2 regions of the Streptomyces sp. Q2 genome follow, and region 2 is predicted to be linked to the other one. Evidence: riboswitches for the same ligand, from Rfam matches in the RefSeq annotation. Region 2 holds a riboswitch; the other holds the start of a gene.
What was found. Region 2 has a riboswitch for cyclic di-AMP ahead of ACWBNA_RS20725 (M23 family metallopeptidase). Riboswitches for the same ligand answer to the same signal wherever they lie in the genome.
Positions count from the first base shown of each region.

Region 1: linked by a shared signal. The riboswitch ahead of ACWBNA_RS40785 (M23 family metallopeptidase) and the one ahead of ACWBNA_RS20725 (M23 family metallopeptidase) in region 2 are both predicted to bind cyclic di-AMP.

Region 1 is NZ_JBXEJE010000053.1:10,418-17,591, forward strand. It holds gene lhgO (L-2-hydroxyglutarate oxidase) at 1-85, shown strand, start outside; gene trmB (tRNA (guanosine(46)-N7)-methyltransferase TrmB) at 260-1,111, shown strand; gene ACWBNA_RS40775 (PrsW family intramembrane metalloprotease) at 1,164-2,510, shown strand; gene ACWBNA_RS40780 (aldo/keto reductase) at 2,596-3,552, opposite strand; gene ACWBNA_RS40785 (M23 family metallopeptidase) at 3,687-4,718, opposite strand; cyclic di-AMP (ydaO/yuaA leader) riboswitch at 4,730-4,887, opposite strand; tRNA gene ACWBNA_RS40790 (tRNA-Met) at 5,183-5,256, opposite strand; gene ACWBNA_RS40795 (dihydrofolate reductase family protein) at 5,650-6,777, opposite strand; gene ACWBNA_RS40800 (MarR family winged helix-turn-helix transcriptional regulator) at 6,850-7,174, shown strand, end outside.
Region 2 is NZ_JBXEJE010000018.1:40,903-49,677, reverse strand. It holds gene dxs (1-deoxy-D-xylulose-5-phosphate synthase) at 1-930, shown strand, start outside; gene ACWBNA_RS20750 (aspartate aminotransferase family protein) at 927-2,345, shown strand; gene ACWBNA_RS20745 (helix-turn-helix domain-containing protein) at 2,421-3,098, shown strand; gene ACWBNA_RS20740 (DUF6126 family protein) at 3,095-3,217, shown strand; gene ACWBNA_RS20735 (tyrosine-protein phosphatase) at 3,222-4,019, opposite strand; gene ACWBNA_RS20730 (alpha-galactosidase) at 4,201-6,273, shown strand; cyclic di-AMP (ydaO/yuaA leader) riboswitch at 6,579-6,737, shown strand; gene ACWBNA_RS20725 (M23 family metallopeptidase) at 6,740-7,723, shown strand; gene ACWBNA_RS20720 (DUF6250 domain-containing protein) at 7,973-8,689, shown strand.

The DNA of each region.
Region 1 (7,174 bases), on a different contig from region 2:
CGCGCCCTCGCCTGCGGCGACGGCTTCCCTGCCGGTGGGGCGGGAGGTGGCTCGGCGGGCGTTGGCGGCGCTGGCGTCTGCGTGACGGGGGGCGGCCGGAGCGGTGGTGGGCGCCGGGCTGTTTTCGCCCCCGCCGCCCCTTCCCGTTCCCGTCCTTCTGGGGCTCCGCCCCAGACCCCGCTCCTCAAACGCCGGAGGGGCTGAATGATGCGGACCGGGACGTCGGGCAGGCTCGGCGGGTCGTAAAATTGGTCGCACTGTGTCTGAGTCCCTCGATGTTTCCGAAGCCCGTCAGGGCGACGCCCACACGCCCGGCGTGTCCGTCCGGCATGTTCGCGCCAAGGGGGAGCCTCGGTTTCCCGACGGGCCGAGTGCTGATCCGGCGGGGTCGCATTTCGAGCGGCGGATCAGGAGTTTTCAGCCTCGGCGGAGTCGGGTGACGGCGGGGCAGGCGGACGCGCTGCAGCGGCTGTGGCCCTCGCAGGGCCTCGACATCGACGGGCAGCGCGTCATCGATCTCACCGAACTGTTCGGGAACGGCAATCCCGTCGTCCTGGAGATCGGGTTCGGGATGGGGGAGGCCACGGCCCAGATGGCCGGCGCCGACCCGGACACCAACATCCTCGCCGTCGACGTACACACCCCGGGCCAGGGAAACCTGCTCAATCTCGCCGATCAGAACGGTCTGTCCAACATCCGCGTCGGCAACGGCGACGCGATCATCCTGCTGCGCGAGATGCTCACCCCCGACTCCCTCGCCGGTCTGCGCGTGTACTTCCCCGACCCCTGGCCCAAGAAGCGGCACCACAAGCGGCGGCTGATCCAGCCCGAGTTCCTCGACCTCGCCGCGACCCGCCTCGGACCGGGGGCGCTCGTGCACTGCGCGACGGACTGGGAGCCGTACGCGGAGCAGATGCTCGACGTGCTCACGGCGCACCCCGCTTTCGAGAACACGCAGCCAGAGGGCGGTTTTGCGCCGCGTCCCGAGTTCCGGCCGCTGACTCGTTTCGAGGGCCAGGGACTGGAGAAGGGTCATGTCGTGAACGACCTGCTCTTCCGCCGCGTAGAGCACGTCATAGCGCACAAGGACCAACCCCCCACCGGCGCCTGAACCCCCCTCGCCCTCCTGCGGGCGGCGCCTCTGCCTCGTTAGGGTCAATGCCGTGGCCACCGTTCCTCCGTACCCGACGCAAACCAGTGATCCGACCGGCGGAGCACTGCGGCACGCGCACTGGTGGCAGAAGACCTGGGTGCGTTACGGCGCGCTGAGCACCCTGCTCGCGCTCTCCGGGCTCGTCATCCTCGCCCTGGTCCGCGAACAGACCGGCACGGAAGGGTTCCTGGTCGGCCTCGGTCTCGCCGTCCTGCCCGTCCCGCTGCTCATAGCCGCCTTCCGGTGGCTCGACCGGGTCGAGCCGGGCCCCTGGCGCAATCTGCTGTTCGCCTTCGCCTGGGGGGCCTGTGCGGCGGCCCTGATAGCGATCATCGCCAACAGTTTCGCGACCAGATGGATAGCGACGGCCACAGCGGACCCTTCCAGCGCGGACACCCTCGGCGCGACCGTCATAGCGCCCGTGGTGGAGGAATCGGCCAAGGCCGCAGCCGTCTTACTGGTCTTCCTCTTCCGGCGACGCGACTTCACCGGGATCGTCGACGGCGTGGTGATCGCCGGGGTCACCGCCACCGGGTTCGCGTTCACCGAGAACATCCTCTACCTCGGTACCGCCTTCGGCACCGACCAGCTCACCGGCGACACCGGCATCGCCTCCGTCACCGCGGCGACCTTCTTCGTACGCGTCGTCATGTCCCCGTTCGCCCATCCCCTCTTCACCGTCCTCACCGGCATCGGCTTCGGCATCTCCGCACTCTCGGCGCGGCGCCACCACCTGCGGCGCGTCCTGCTGCCGCTGTCCGGGCTGCTGCTCGCGATGGGCATGCACGCGATCTGGAACGGCTCGTCGACGTTCGGCGAGTACGGCTTCTTCGCGGTCTACGCGGCATTCATGGTGCCCGCCTTCGGGCTGCTGACGTGGCTCGTCATCTGGACCCGGCAGCGTGAGCTGAAGACCGTTCGGGAAGAGCTGCCCGCGTACACCGTGGCGGGCTGGCTGACGCCGGCCGAGCCGTACGCCCTCGGCTCGATGCGGGCACGGCGGCTGGCCCGCGAGTACGCCCGCCGGCACTTCGGGCGGCCCGCCGCACGGGCGGTGGCCGAGTACGAGGCCTACGCGACCTCGCTGGCGTTCCTACGGCATCGGGGGCGCCGCGGGCGGGCGGAGGCCGACTTCGCCGCACGGGAACGGGAGTTGCTGGCCGAGCTGTGGTGGCGTCGGGACGTGGCCCGTCCCGCGCTGGACCACGCGGCACGGGCGACGGCACCGCCGGTGGCGGTGACCGCGCCGCCGTGGCCGGTGTACGGGGTGTACGGCTACCCGGCGGCGCCCGCGTATCCGGCGGTCCCGAATCCCGCCTACACGGCCTACACCGCCTACAACCCGTACCGGACGTAGGCCCCAAAGGGCCGGCAATGCCCGGCACCACCGGACGCCACTGGACACCACCGGGCCTTGCGAAGCCCCCGCCTCCATGGCCGCCTCAGGCCGACGCCTCCGTCAGCCGCGCGACCTCCTGCTCCGTCAGGTCGAGTTCCGCGACGCCCACCAGGGCCGGCAACTGCTCGACCGTACGCGCGGACGCGATCGGTGCCGCCACCGTCGGCTGGGCGGCCAGCCAGGCGAGGGCGACCGTGGCGACCGGGACGTCGTGGGACCGGGCGATCTCGTCGAGGGCGGTGAGGACCTTCTGACCGCGCTCGGTGTCGAGGTGCTGGGCGGCGCCCCCTGCTCGCGGGCTGTCGACCGTCGTGCCGGGCCGGTACTTGCCGGTGAGGAAGCCGGAGGCGAGGGCGGAGTACGGAACGGTCGCGAGGCCGAAGCGCTCGGCCAGCTCTTGGACTTCGCCCTCGTACGTGTCGCGCGAGACCAGGTTGTACTGGGGCTGGAGGGCCACATAACGCGCCAGGCCTTCCCTCTCGGAGAATTCGAGGGACGCCTCAAGCCGCTCCGGGGAGATGTTGGAGGCGGCGATGTGCCGCACCTTGCCCGCCTTCACCAGCTCGTCGAGCGCGCCGATGATCTCCTCCACCGGCACCTCGGGCTTGTCGAAGTGGGTGTAGTAGAGGTCGATGTGGTCGGTGTCGAGGCGGCGCAGGGACGCGTCGGCGGCGGCCTTGATGTTGGCGGCGGTCAGGCCCGGGTACTCGTGGTGCTGGCTGACCTTGGTCGCGATCACCACGTCCGCGCGGTTGCCCCGCGCCTTGACCCACTTGCCGATGATGGTCTCGGACTCGCCGCCCTGGTTGCCCTCGACCCACTGCGAGTAGGAGTCGGCGGTGTCGAGGAAGTTGCCGCCCGCGGCGGTGTACGCGTCGAGGACGGCGAAGGAGGCGGCCTCGTCGGCGGTCCAGCCGAAGACGTTACCGCCGAGGGAGAGCGGGAAGACCTCCAGGTCGGAGGAGCCGAGCTTGCGAAGCGAAGGAGAAGAAGAGGTCATGCCCTGTGTCAACGGCCGTGCCGGAGCCCGCCATTCCAGGAGCACCGGCAAAAACTCCGCAAATGCCTGACCGGCAGCCCTGACGTCGGGAAGGACCGCCGTCAGGACCACCGGTGTTCAGCACAGGACAGGCGTCAGGGGTTGAGGCCCTTGCTCCGCAGCCAGGCCATCGGGTCGATGCCGCTGCCGGCACCGCCGGAGTGGACCTCGAGGTGCAGATGCGCCCCGGTCACGTTCCCCGTGGCGCCCACGCGCCCGATGACGTCACCGGTGTTGACCTTCTGGCCCACGCTCACGCTGATCGAGGACTGGTGGGCGTACCACACCTCGGTGCCGTCATCGAGGGTGAGCACGGTCTTGTAACCGTACGACCCGTCCCAGCCGGCCTGCGTGATCGTGCCGGTGTGGACGGCCTTGATGAGGGTGCCCGTGGGCGCGGCGAAGTCGAGACCGGTGTGGTAGCCGGAGGACCAGAGCGAACCGGCCTGACCGAAGGTGGAGGTGATGGTGTACGAGGAGGTCGGCAGCGCGAACTGCTTGGCCAGCTCGGCCAGTCGCGCGGCCTCGGCCTTCTTCTCGGCCTCCTCCTCCGCCTTCTGCTTGGCGGCGGCGGCCTTGGCCTCGGCCGCCTTCTCCGCCTTGGCGGCCGCCTCGGCGGCCTGCTTCTCGGCGGCGGCCGCGGCGTCGGCGGCGGCCTTGCTCTCGACCTGGTCCTGCTGCTGCTCGGCCTGGGCCAGGATCCGGGTGCGCAGCGACTCGCCGGCGTCGGAGGTGCCCTGCTCGGTGTCGGCCGAGGCCACGCCGACGCTGCTGAGCGCCGTGGCAGAGCCCTCGGCGGCGTCCGAGTCGTCGGAGATCAGGGAGCCCACGTTGGGCAGGTCGGGCATGGAGATCGACACCGGCGGCTTGCCGGTCTGTGCGCTGGCCATGCCGCCCGCGCCGACCGCGGCTATGACGCCGACGCCGAGGACGGTGGAGCTGCGGGCGAGTCCGCCACGCTGCTTGGCGACACGATGCCGGCCACGTACGGATCGGATGGACTCCTCGGTGGGGTTCCACTCCGTCCAGGGGCCCTCGTCGGTGCGGTACTCGCCGTAGCCGAAGGTCTCGCTGTCGCGCTGGCTCGGCACGAACGGGGCTTCTGGGGCAGGCCGGTTGGACGCCACGTGGGCGTGCTCCTTTCCTTCCTTCTCGCCTACCGGGTTAGCTGACGGGTTCGGAGCAGGAAGGTCTCCTACGCGCGTATACCGCCCGTGAGTTCACGGTGGCATCCGCGCGATTCACCCCAAGTTGGTGGTTCCCCGGTTCCCTTGCGGGATTCGGCGCGTGCGCACGGAGCCGACTCTTGTGACGGCTGGGACGACCGCGCTGCGTTATCGAACGTTAATAGACGCGGGGCCTCGATTCCAAGCTGTTCCACTTGATCATTAACCTTTCTGCCGGGGACTTACGGCCCACCACCGGCGAAAATCGGGCGAGTTGACCAAACCTCAGCAGCAACCAAAGTACTGACGGTATGTCAGTTGTTATGCGGAGGGCGGTCACCCGATCACCCCACGTAACAAGAAACCCCGCACGCAAAACACCGAGGGCCGGAACCCATTTCTGGATTCCGGCCCTCGGCCTTCAGTAGCGGGGACAGGATTTGAACCTGCGACCTCTGGGTTATGAGCCCAGCGAGCTACCGAGCTGCTCCACCCCGCGTCGTTGTGTCTCCACTGTACGCCATCCGCGGACCAAAAGTCGCATCGGTTCCCGCCGCCCGGCCTGCCCACCTGCGAGAGCGCCTCCCGCATCCGCGTACGGCGGCAAGGGGACGTGTCGGGGGGTGTCCGCCCGCAGCGGTTGGCGCGTCAACGCCGGCACCTCTCCAAGGAACCGATTCCGCGCCGTTCCGAGGACGGACACCCCCCGACACGGCCCCGACCCACAACGCACCCGAAGGCGCAACGCGCACCCCACACCACCGGCACAGGCCGCCACAGACATACGGCCACGCGCACCCCACACCACCCGCACAAGCCGCCACAGACATACGGCCACGCGCACCCCACACCACCCGCACAAGCCGCCACAGACATACGACGGCCCAAGCCCTCACCCCAACAGATGCAGATTCGGCGCTTTGGCCCGCTCCTCGTACCCAGGGAGCACAACGACCTCCACGCCCTCGGCAGCCAGCACCCCACTCCCGTCGGCCCCCGCGACAAACGTGTCCGGCTCCCGCCAGGCCGTCACCACCCGCCGCACCCCCGCCTCAAGGATCAGCCGCGCACACGGCGCCGGCCGCGAAGCCCGCCGCGCACACGGCTCCAGGCTGCTGTATACGGTCGCGGAGGCCAGCCGGGGATCCCCCGGCGCGATCTTCGCCAGCGCCGCCTCCTCCGCATGGACGACCAGGTCGCCCCCCTCCCGGGAGTGGCCGCGCGCCAGCTCCGTGCCGTCGGCCGCCACCACCACCGCCCCCACGCTGAACGCCGTACGCGAGGGCGGACACGCGGCCGCCAGTTCGCAGGCGAGCGCCAGCCAGCGGTGGTCGGCGGCGGAGGGCCGCCGCCCGCCCGGTGCCGTCGGCTCGTAGCGCGTCAAAACGACGTCGCCCACCGCCCGGGTCTCCACCAGCCGGAGACGTCCGCCCTGGTAGGGGCCGGGTCCGAACAGACGAGGCGCGTCCGGGTCACCCACGAACAGCGGGGCCAGCACCAGCTGGAGCTCGTCGGCGAGCCCCTGCCGCAGCAGCTGCGTGTGGATCTGCCCGCCACCCTCGACCATGAGACGCCGCACGCCACGGACGTCGTACAGGTGCTCCAGCAGCAGCGGCCAGTCGAGTTCGGCACCGAGCGGCACGACATCCGCCGCCAGCCCCACGGCACGGGCCCGCACCGCGCCCTTGTCCGTCGTGTAGACGATCTTCTCGCCTCCGGTGTGCCAGAAGTTCGCGGCCGGATCCAGGTCCCCCGACCCGCTGACCGTGACCTTCAGCGGATACTCCGGCTTCCCCGCGGCCACCCGCGCCGCCCGCCGCTGCGCCGAGTTGACCAGCAGCCGCGGATTGTCGGCACGGATCGTCCCCGCTCCGACCAGGATCGCGTCGACGGACGCCCGCACCTCGTCGACCCGGTCGAAGTCGGCCGGGCCGGAGAGCAGCAGGCGGTCGGGGCCGGTGTCGTCCAGGTAGCCGTCGAGGGAGACGGCGGCGGAGAGGAGGACGTACGGGTGGGGCATCGGCGCGGTCCCTCTCGAAGGCGGCGGCACGGCACTCTTGGTTCAAGTTTGAAGCAAACCTACACTGGGTGCATGACGACTCGCTGGCTCACGCCGAAGGAGCAGCGCGCCTGGCGCGCGTACATCGCCGCGACGCAACTCCTGGAGGACGCGATCGACCGGCAGCTCCAGCAGGAGGCCGGCATGCCGCACCTGTACTACTCCATCCTGGCCGGTCTTTCCGAGGTGCCCGACCGCCGGCTGCGCATGACCGATCTCGCCGAGAAGCTGAAGATCACCCGCAGTCGGCTGACGTACGCGGTGACGCGCCTGGAGAAGGACGGGCTGCTGCGGCGCGAGGACTGCCGCTGGGACAAGCGCGGAAGCGTCGCTGTCCTGACGGACGAGGGCATGACGG
Region 2 (8,775 bases):
GAGGAGCGCGACGACGTCGTGGCCATCACCGCGGCCATGCTGCACCCGGTGGGGCTCGGCAAGTTCGCGGCCCGCTTCCCGGACCGGGTGTGGGACGTCGGCATCGCCGAACAGCACGCCGCCGTCTCCGCGGCGGGTCTCGCGACCGGCGGGCTGCATCCGGTCGTCGCCGTCTACGCGACGTTCCTGAACCGCGCCTTCGACCAGCTCCTGATGGATGTCGCCCTGCACCGGTGCGGCGTCACCTTCGTGCTGGACCGGGCCGGCGTCACAGGGGTCGACGGCGCCTCCCACAACGGCATGTGGGACATGTCGATCCTCCAGGTCGTCCCCGGCCTCCGGATCGCCGCGCCACGCGACGCCGACCAGCTGCGGGCGCAGCTCAGGGAGGCGGTCTCGGTGGACGACGCGCCGACGCTGGTGCGCTTCCCCAAGGAGTCGGTGGGGCCGTCCGTCCCGGCGATCGACCGGGTGGGCGGGCTGGACGTCCTGCACCGCGGCTCGCAAAGTCCCGAGGTGCTCCTCGTGGCGGTCGGCGTGATGGCGCCCGTCTGTCTGCAGGCCGCCGAACTGCTGGAAGCACGTGGCATCGACTGCACGGTCGTCGACCCGCGGTGGGTCAAGCCCGTCGACCCGGCGCTCCCTGGCCTCGCGGCCCGGCACCGGCTGGTCGCCGTGGTCGAGGACAACAGCCGGGCCTCCGGGGTCGGCGCCGCGGTGGCGCTCGCCCTCGGGGACGCCGAAGTCGACGTGCCGGTACGGCGGTTCGGCATTCCGGAACAGTTCCTCGCGCACGCCAAACGGGGCGAGGTGCTCGCCGACATCGGCCTCACGCCCGTCGAGGTCGCCGGACGGATCAGCGCGAGCCTGGCCGTCAAGGAAGCGAACCCTGCCGTCCAGGACGAGTTGTCCAAGGAGAAACAGGCATGACAACCGCCAAACCCGCGTCGTCCTCCTCGCAGGCCGGGGAGTTCGACCTCGGCGCGCTGCTGGCCGAGCGCGGGGCCGAGCGCTACGAGCTGCACACCAGACACCTCAACCACCAGCTCCCGCGCATGCTGCACACCATCGGCTTCGACAAGGTCTACGAGCGCGCCGAGGGCCCGTACTTCTGGGACGCCGACGGCAACGACTACCTCGACATGCTGGCCGGGTTCGGGGTGATGGGCCTGGGGCGGCACCACCCCGTGGTCCGCAAGGCGCTGCACGACGTCCTCGACGCCCAGCTCGCCGACCTCACCCGCTTCGACTGCCAGCCGCTGCCCGGGCTGCTGGCCGAGAAGCTGCTGGCGCACAGTCCGCACCTGGACCGGGTGTTCTTCGGCAACAGCGGTACGGAGGCGGTCGAGGGCGCGCTGAAGTTCGCCCGCTACGCCACCGGGAAGCCGCGGATCCTGTACTGCGACCACGCCTTCCACGGCCTGACCACCGGGGCGCTGTCGGTCAACGGCGAGCACGGTTTCCGGGACGGCTTCGCCCCGCTGCTGCCCGACACGGCCATCGCGCTCGGCGATCTCGACGCCCTGGCAAGGGAGCTGAGGAAGGGCGACGTCGCCGCCCTCGTCGTCGAGCCCATCCAGGGCAAGGGCGTGCACGAGGCCCCGCCCGGCTACCTCCGCGCCGCCCAGGAACTGCTCCACCAGCACAAGGCGCTGCTGATCCTGGACGAGGTGCAGACGGGCCTCGGCCGGACCGGTGACTTCTACGCCTACCAGCACGAGGACGGGGTCGAACCCGACCTGGTGTGCGTGGCCAAGGCGCTCTCCGGCGGCTATGTGCCGGTCGGCGCCACCCTCGGCAAGGACTGGATCTTCAAGAAGGTCTACTCGTCGATGGACCGGGTGCTGGTCCACTCGGCGAGCTTCGGCTCCAACGCACAGGCCATGGCGGCAGGCCTCGCCGTGCTCTCCGTCATGGAGAACGAGCAGGTCGTGGCGAGTGCCCGGGCGACCGGGGAACAGCTGAAGTCCCGGCTGACGGCGCTGATCGACAAGTACGAGCTGCTCGCCGACGTCCGCGGCCGGGGCCTGATGATCGGCATCGAGTTCGGCCGGCCCACGTCGCTCAAGCTGCGCAGCCGTTGGGCCATGCTGCAGGCCGCCCGCAAGGGGCTGTTCGCGCAGATGGTCGTCGTGCCACTGCTGCAGCGCCACCGGATCCTCACCCAGGTGTCCGGCGATCACCTGGAGGTGATCAAGCTGATCCCGCCGCTGATCATCGGCGAACGGGAGGTGGACCGGTTCGTCGACGCCTTCACGGACGTGATGGACGACGCGCACAGCGGTGGCGGTCTGATGTGGGACTTCGGCAAGACGCTGATCAAGCAGGCGGTCGCCAACCGGTGAAGTGTGGTGGCGGGGGCTTTTGCCTCTGAGGCAAGAAATTTGCCGCAGAGGCAAAGCTTCGGCTGAATGGAGGGCATGAACTCTCCCGAGTTTGAGCCACCCGGGCCACCCGGGCCACCCGGTCCACCCGGGCAATCCAGGCCACCCGGGCCGCCTGCGCCCTCGGCCGAGGCGATCCCCCTGGTGGCACCGCAACTGCGTGCCCTGCGCCGCCGCGCCTCCCTCACCCTGGAGGCCGCGGCCCGCGCCGCCGGGCTGTCGCCCGCCCACCTCTCCCGTCTGGAGACCGGACAGCGCCAGCCCTCGCTGCCGATGCTGCTGGGCCTCGCCCGTATCTACGGTACGACGGTCTCGGAACTGCTCGGCGAGACGGTCGCCGACCGGGACGCCGTCGTGCGCGCCGCCGACATGGAGCCGACCGCGGCGGGCGGCTGGACCTACTGGCAGGCCGGCGCACCCGGCCGTGGCATGCAGGCCCTGCGCGTCCACGTGCCCCACGGCTCCCAGGGGGACATCGTGCGCGTCCACCCCGGCGAGGAGTGGCTGTACGTCCTCGAAGGGCGGCTGCGGCTGCGCCTCGGGGACACCACGCACCTGCTCGCGGAGGGCGACAGCGCGCACTTCGACTCGCTGACCCCGCACCGCATCGTCGCCGAGGACCGCGGCGGCGTGGAGCTCCTGTTCGTCCACACCCTGCTGCAGAGCCCCACGGCCGCGCTGTGCCTGGGCCCCACCATCGGAGAGATGCCATGAGCAACATGGAGGAGAAGTTCCCCCGCGCCCTGTGGGTGCGGCTGATCATCTACCTGGCGGTGGGGCACCTGTTCGCGGCCTTCATCTACCTGCTGTTCGCGCTGGGGGCCAAACAGTGAGCGGTCAGTCGAGCAGGCGCTCCCGCAGCCGCTCCCGGATCGCCGGAGTGACGGAGAGCCCCTGCTCCAGGTACGTCTCGACGCTGCCCCACGTCTCGTCGATGGTGGCGAAGGCCGTCGCCAGATACTCGGCGCGCGCGTCGAACAGGGGGCTGAGCAGCTCCATGACCTCGGGGGAGTAGGCCGAGGCGGCGCTGCCGCTGCGGCGCACCTTGTAGCGGCGGTGCCTGGCGTTCGACTTCAGGTAGTCGGCGACGATCGCCTCCCGCTCCACGCCCAGGGCCAGCAGCGTCACCGCTATCGACAGCCCGGCGCGGTCCTTGCCCGCCGCGCAGTGCATCAGCACCGGGACGCTGTCCTCGGCGACCGAGTGCAGCACCCGGGAGTGCTCGGCGGTGCGCTCCTTGATGATCGTGCGGTACGACGCGATCATCCGGTTCGCGGCCCTGCCGTCGGACAGCAGCGCGCGCAGCTGGTCGAGGCCGCCGTCGCGGACCATCTTCCAGAACTCCGCGCCGTCCGCGGGGTCGCTCAGCGGCAGGTTCACATTGCGCACGCCCGGCAGCTCGACGTCGGGACCCTCCAGCTTCTGGTCCGCGGCGTTGCGGAAGTCGAAGATCGTGTGCAGGCCCAGGGATTCGAGGAAGGCGGCATCCTCCTCGGTCGCGTGCGCGAGGTGGCCGCTGCGGAACAGCACCCCGTGCCGCACCCGCCGTCCGTCCACCGTCGGCAGCCCGCCCACATCCCGGAAGTTGCGCACTGCGGCCAGCTGCGGTTCGGTCGACGGGACCTGCTGCGTCACGAGGGCTCCTCCCACTACGTCCCGCCGACGCGGCTCGACGACGGGCACCCACTCGACGATACGACATGGGTTCCTGGGGCAATGAGTTGTCCACAGGCGTTGCACCGAGGGCGCGCGCACCTTGATGATGTTGGTGCTTGAGCGCCCCTGTTCAGGCATGTTCGTATCTGTGAGGGACTGCATGCTGGAGATCGCCGAGAACGGCCGCACATGGCTCCTGTCCGGGCCGGCCAGCAGTTACGCCGTCCACCTCACCGCCGACGACGAGCTCCTGCACCTGCACTGGGGGCCACGGATCGCCCTCGCCGACGCCGAGGCGCTCGCCGTACGCCCGCTGCCCGACTACTGGCCCTTCGAGTCCCCGCTCGACGGGCGCGAGGAGTACCCCGTCGAGGGCGGACCCCGCTTCGTCCGGCCGGCCCTGTCGGTGCGCACGGAGGAGGGGCGCGGCACCGAGTGGCGCTTCGAGGCGTACGAGCGGGCCGAGGACGACGCACTGCGGCTGCGGTTCCGCGACGGCGGGCTGGCGATCACGCTGCACTACCGGATGCGCCACGACGTCCTCGAACGCTGGGTGACCCTGGACAACGACGGGCCCGCCCGGGAACTCCTGCGCGCCGACTCCGCCACCTGGACCCTGCCCGACCGCGACGGCTGGCGCCTGTCCCAGCTGCACGGCCGGTGGGCCGCGGAGTCCCGGCTCGTACGCTCCCCCCTCACCTACGGTGAGAAGGTCATCGGCAGCCGCCGCGGCCACACCGGACACCAGCACCTGCCCTGGGTCGCGCTCGACACCGACGCGACCGAGGAGCGCGGCGAGGTCTACGGCTGCGCCCTCGGCTGGTCCGGGTCCTGGCGGATCGCCGTGGCCCAACTTCCGGACGCGCGCGTGCAGATCACCGGCGGTGCCGGGTACGACGAGTCCGGCCTGCTGCGGCTGGCGGCGGGGGAGTCCTTCACGACGCCCGTCTTCGCCGGTCTGTGGAGCGAGGGAGGCTTCGGCGGGGCGAGCCGGGCCTGGCACGCCTACCAGCGTGCGTATGTGATCCCGGACGCGGACCAGGACCGGCCGGTGCTGTTCAACTCCTGGGAGGCCACGGAGTTCGACATCTCCGAGGAGCAGCAGAAGGTGCTGGCGCGGCGGGCCGCGGCGATGGGCGTCGAACTGTTCGTCGTCGACGACGGCTGGTTCGGGGCCCGCACCAGCGACCGCGCCGGGCTCGGCGACTGGAAGCCCAACCCGGACCGCTTCCCCGGCGGCCTCAAGCCGCTCGGCGACCACGTACACGCCCTCGGCATGAAGTTCGGCATCTGGGTGGAGCCGGAGATGGTCAATCCGGACAGCGAGCTGTACCGGGCGCACCCGGACTGGGTGCAGTACCAGCCGGGACGAAAGCGGACGGAACTGCGCAATCAACTCGTACTGAACCTCGCGCGCGAGGACGTCCAGGAGTACCTCTGGGGACAACTCCACGAACTCCTCTCCAGCGCCCCGATCGACTATGTGAAGTGGGACTTCAACCGCTGCTTCACCGACGCCGGCTGGCCCGGTGAGCCCTATCCGCAGCGTCTGTGGGTCGACCACGTGCACGCCCTGTACCGCCTGTTGGACCGGCTGCGGGCCGCCCATCCGGGCGTCGCCTTCGAGTCCTGCTCGGGCGGCGGCGGCCGGATCGACCTCGGCGTGATGAGCCGTACGGACCAGGTGTGGACCTCCGACAACACCGACCCGCTCGACCGGCTCGCCATCCAGCACGGCTTCAGCCAGATCCATCCCGCCCGGGTCATGGCCGCCTGGGTCACCGACAGCCCCAACACCCAGCTCAACGGCCGGGTCAGCTCGCTGAGGTTCCGCTTCGTGAGTGCCATGGCAGGGGTGCTCGGCGTCGGCGGGGACCTCGCCGAGTGGACCGAGGAGGAACTCGCCGAGGCCCGTGACTGGGTGGAGCTCTACAAGGAGATCCGGCCCGTCGTGCAGCGCGGCGACCTCTACCGGCTGCGGCCCCCGGAGGGCGGGCTCAGCGCGGTGCAGTACGTGCTGGGCGACGAGACCGTCGTCCTGGCCTGGCTCCAGGCGCAGCGTTACGGCGAGCCCGTACCGGCGCTGCGAGTGCGGGGCATCGACCCGTCAGCATCGTACGAATGCCGCGAAACGGGCGAAGTTCACAGAGGTGTCGTACTGCTGCATCACGGACTGCGGACGGGGCTGCGCGGTGACCTCGATGCGACGGTTATCCGTCTACGCCGCATCTAGGGCTTCTGTCTGAATTGGCGCCTTCGTTCCAACTCCGGCCGGAATGAAGGCGCCTGGGGAGTGGCCACGTGAGGAGCGTCATATTCGTGACCGTGAGTCGCCCGTCATGTTCACGTAATCAACACGCTTTTCAAGGGACTTTGGCCAAAAGAGCGGTTCCCTAATGCACTCAGTGTGACCGGTAATTCCCTCAGATGACCAACAGAAACCCATTCAGGGGCAACCACTTGCTTGTCCCTTCGCGTCTTGGTCGCTTACGTTCACCATCCATCCGGACGGACGCCCAATCCTGCCGCCGCCCGGAACCCGCACACTCACCCGTCCACGGCAGGAGCGGGGGACCCACAGGTACAACGCCTGTTCCGGTCTCCGGAACGGCTAGGGGTTAAGCCGTACTTCGGTACGGCCGGGCATCTCCAGTCCGCACCCGACAGCTCACCTCGCAGGCGCCGGAGAGGAATTCGCCATGCCCGCGAAGGGTAAGCACCGCCGACCGAAGTCCCAGCGCTTCACTCGCTCCATCGCCGTCGCCGGAACCGGCGGCGCCGCACTCGCGCTCCCGCTTCTCGGGGCCACCGGCGCGCACGCCGCCACCCCGCAGTCCGTATCGGAAAAGACCGTTCAGTCGTCCGTGCCGACCACCGTGCAGAAGGTGGCCGAAAAGACGGCGGCCGAAAAGAAGGAATCCGCGCAGACCTCCGGCGCGAAGACCTACTCCGTGCGGGCCGGCGACTATCTCGCGAAGATCGCGGACGAGCAGAATGTCAGCGGCGGCTGGAAGAAGCTCTACTCCGACAACCGCGCTGCCGTCGGCGACGACCCGTCGCTGATCCACCCCGGTCTGAAGCTCTCGATCGGCAAGAAGGCCACGACGAGCACGCCCAAGTCGTCGTCGTCCTCCTCCTCGGGCTCTTCCGCTCCGTCGCCGAAGTCGTCTTCCCCGAAGTCGTCGAAGTCCTCGGATTCGTCCGCGTCGTCGTCGTCCTCCTCGTCGAAGACCGAGGCGGCCACGCAGAGCGCCGACACCGCCGGCAACTCCAGCGGCTTCAGCCTCCCGGTGGGTGGTGCCGCCGTCGGCACCGCGTACCACGTGGCGGGCAGCATGTGGTCCAGCGGCTACCACACCGGCGTCGACTTCGTCGTCCCGACCGGCACCTCCCTGAAGGCGGTCGGCGCGGGCACGGTCGTCTCCGCGGGCTGGGGCGGCGCGTACGGCAACCAGGTCGTCATCAAGCTCGCCGACGGCTACTACGCCCAGTACGCCCACCTGTCCTCGCTCTCCGTCTCCAGCGGCCAGTCCGTGACCGCCGGCCAGCAGATCGGCCTCTCCGGTGCCACCGGCAACGTGACCGGTCCGCACCTGCACTTCGAGATCCGCACCACGCCCGACTACGGCTCGGACGTGGACCCGGTCGCCTACCTCCGCTCGAAGGGTGTCGCCGTCGGCTGACGCTCCTTCCAGCGCCCCTGAGGGCGGCGCCCCACACGCCACCGAAGGCCGGACCCCGATCCCCGGGTCCGGCCTTCGGTGTGTTCGCCTTCCTCACCCATGATCACTTCGTTGCGGTCGTGTGGCAGGGGTGTCCGGAGCGTCGACAGCGACGGGAGTGAGGGGACACAGTGAACTCCGCAGCGGTGCAAGCGCTTTCTGCGTCTGTGCCGAAGCCCTCGATCACCCTCCCGGAAGGAGCCGTCTCCCGTGACGACCACGCGCAGAGCCTTCGGAGCCCTCGCCGCCGGCGCCGCCCTGGCCGCCCTCGCCCCCGCGACCGGCGCGAGCGCCACGCCCCGCCATCGCCGGCTGATCGCCCGCGACGACTTCCGCCACGGTCTCGGCCGATGGGCGGTGGAACTCGAGAAGGGCGGCAGCGTCACCGCCTCCCGCGGGGTCCTGGACGTCGACGTACCCGCCGGCGCGACGGTCTGGTTCAAGGAACGGCTCGAAGGTCCGTACGTCCTCGAGTACACCGCCACGCCGGTGGCGGCGGGCGGGGTCAACGACCGCGTCTCCGACCTCAACAACTTCTGGAACGCCGTCGACGTCCGGTCCCCCGACGACCTCCTCGCCGTGCGGCGGGGCGGGGCACTGGCGGAGTACGACTTCCTCAAGACGTACTACGTCGGCTACGGCGCCAACACGAACACCACGACCCGGCTGCGCCGCTACGTCGGAGAGGCGGGCGTCCGGCCGCTCGTCTACGACTACACCGAGCCGCTGCTCGTGCCCAACCAGCCGAACCGGGTCCGGATCGTGTCCGACGGCTCCGGCGTCCGGTGGTGGAACAACGGGCGGCTCGTCTTCGACTACAGCGACCCCGAGCCCTACACGAGCGGGCACTTCGCCTTCCGCACCACCTGGAGCCACTTCCGGATCAGCGAGTTCCGGGTGTGGCGGTTGCAACCCCAACAGCGCTGACGACAGGGCTATTCCTGCTTTGACCAATCCTTGAAGAGTGGCTTATCTCACCGCCCGTCAACCCCTTCCTACGGTCGCGTAGCTCA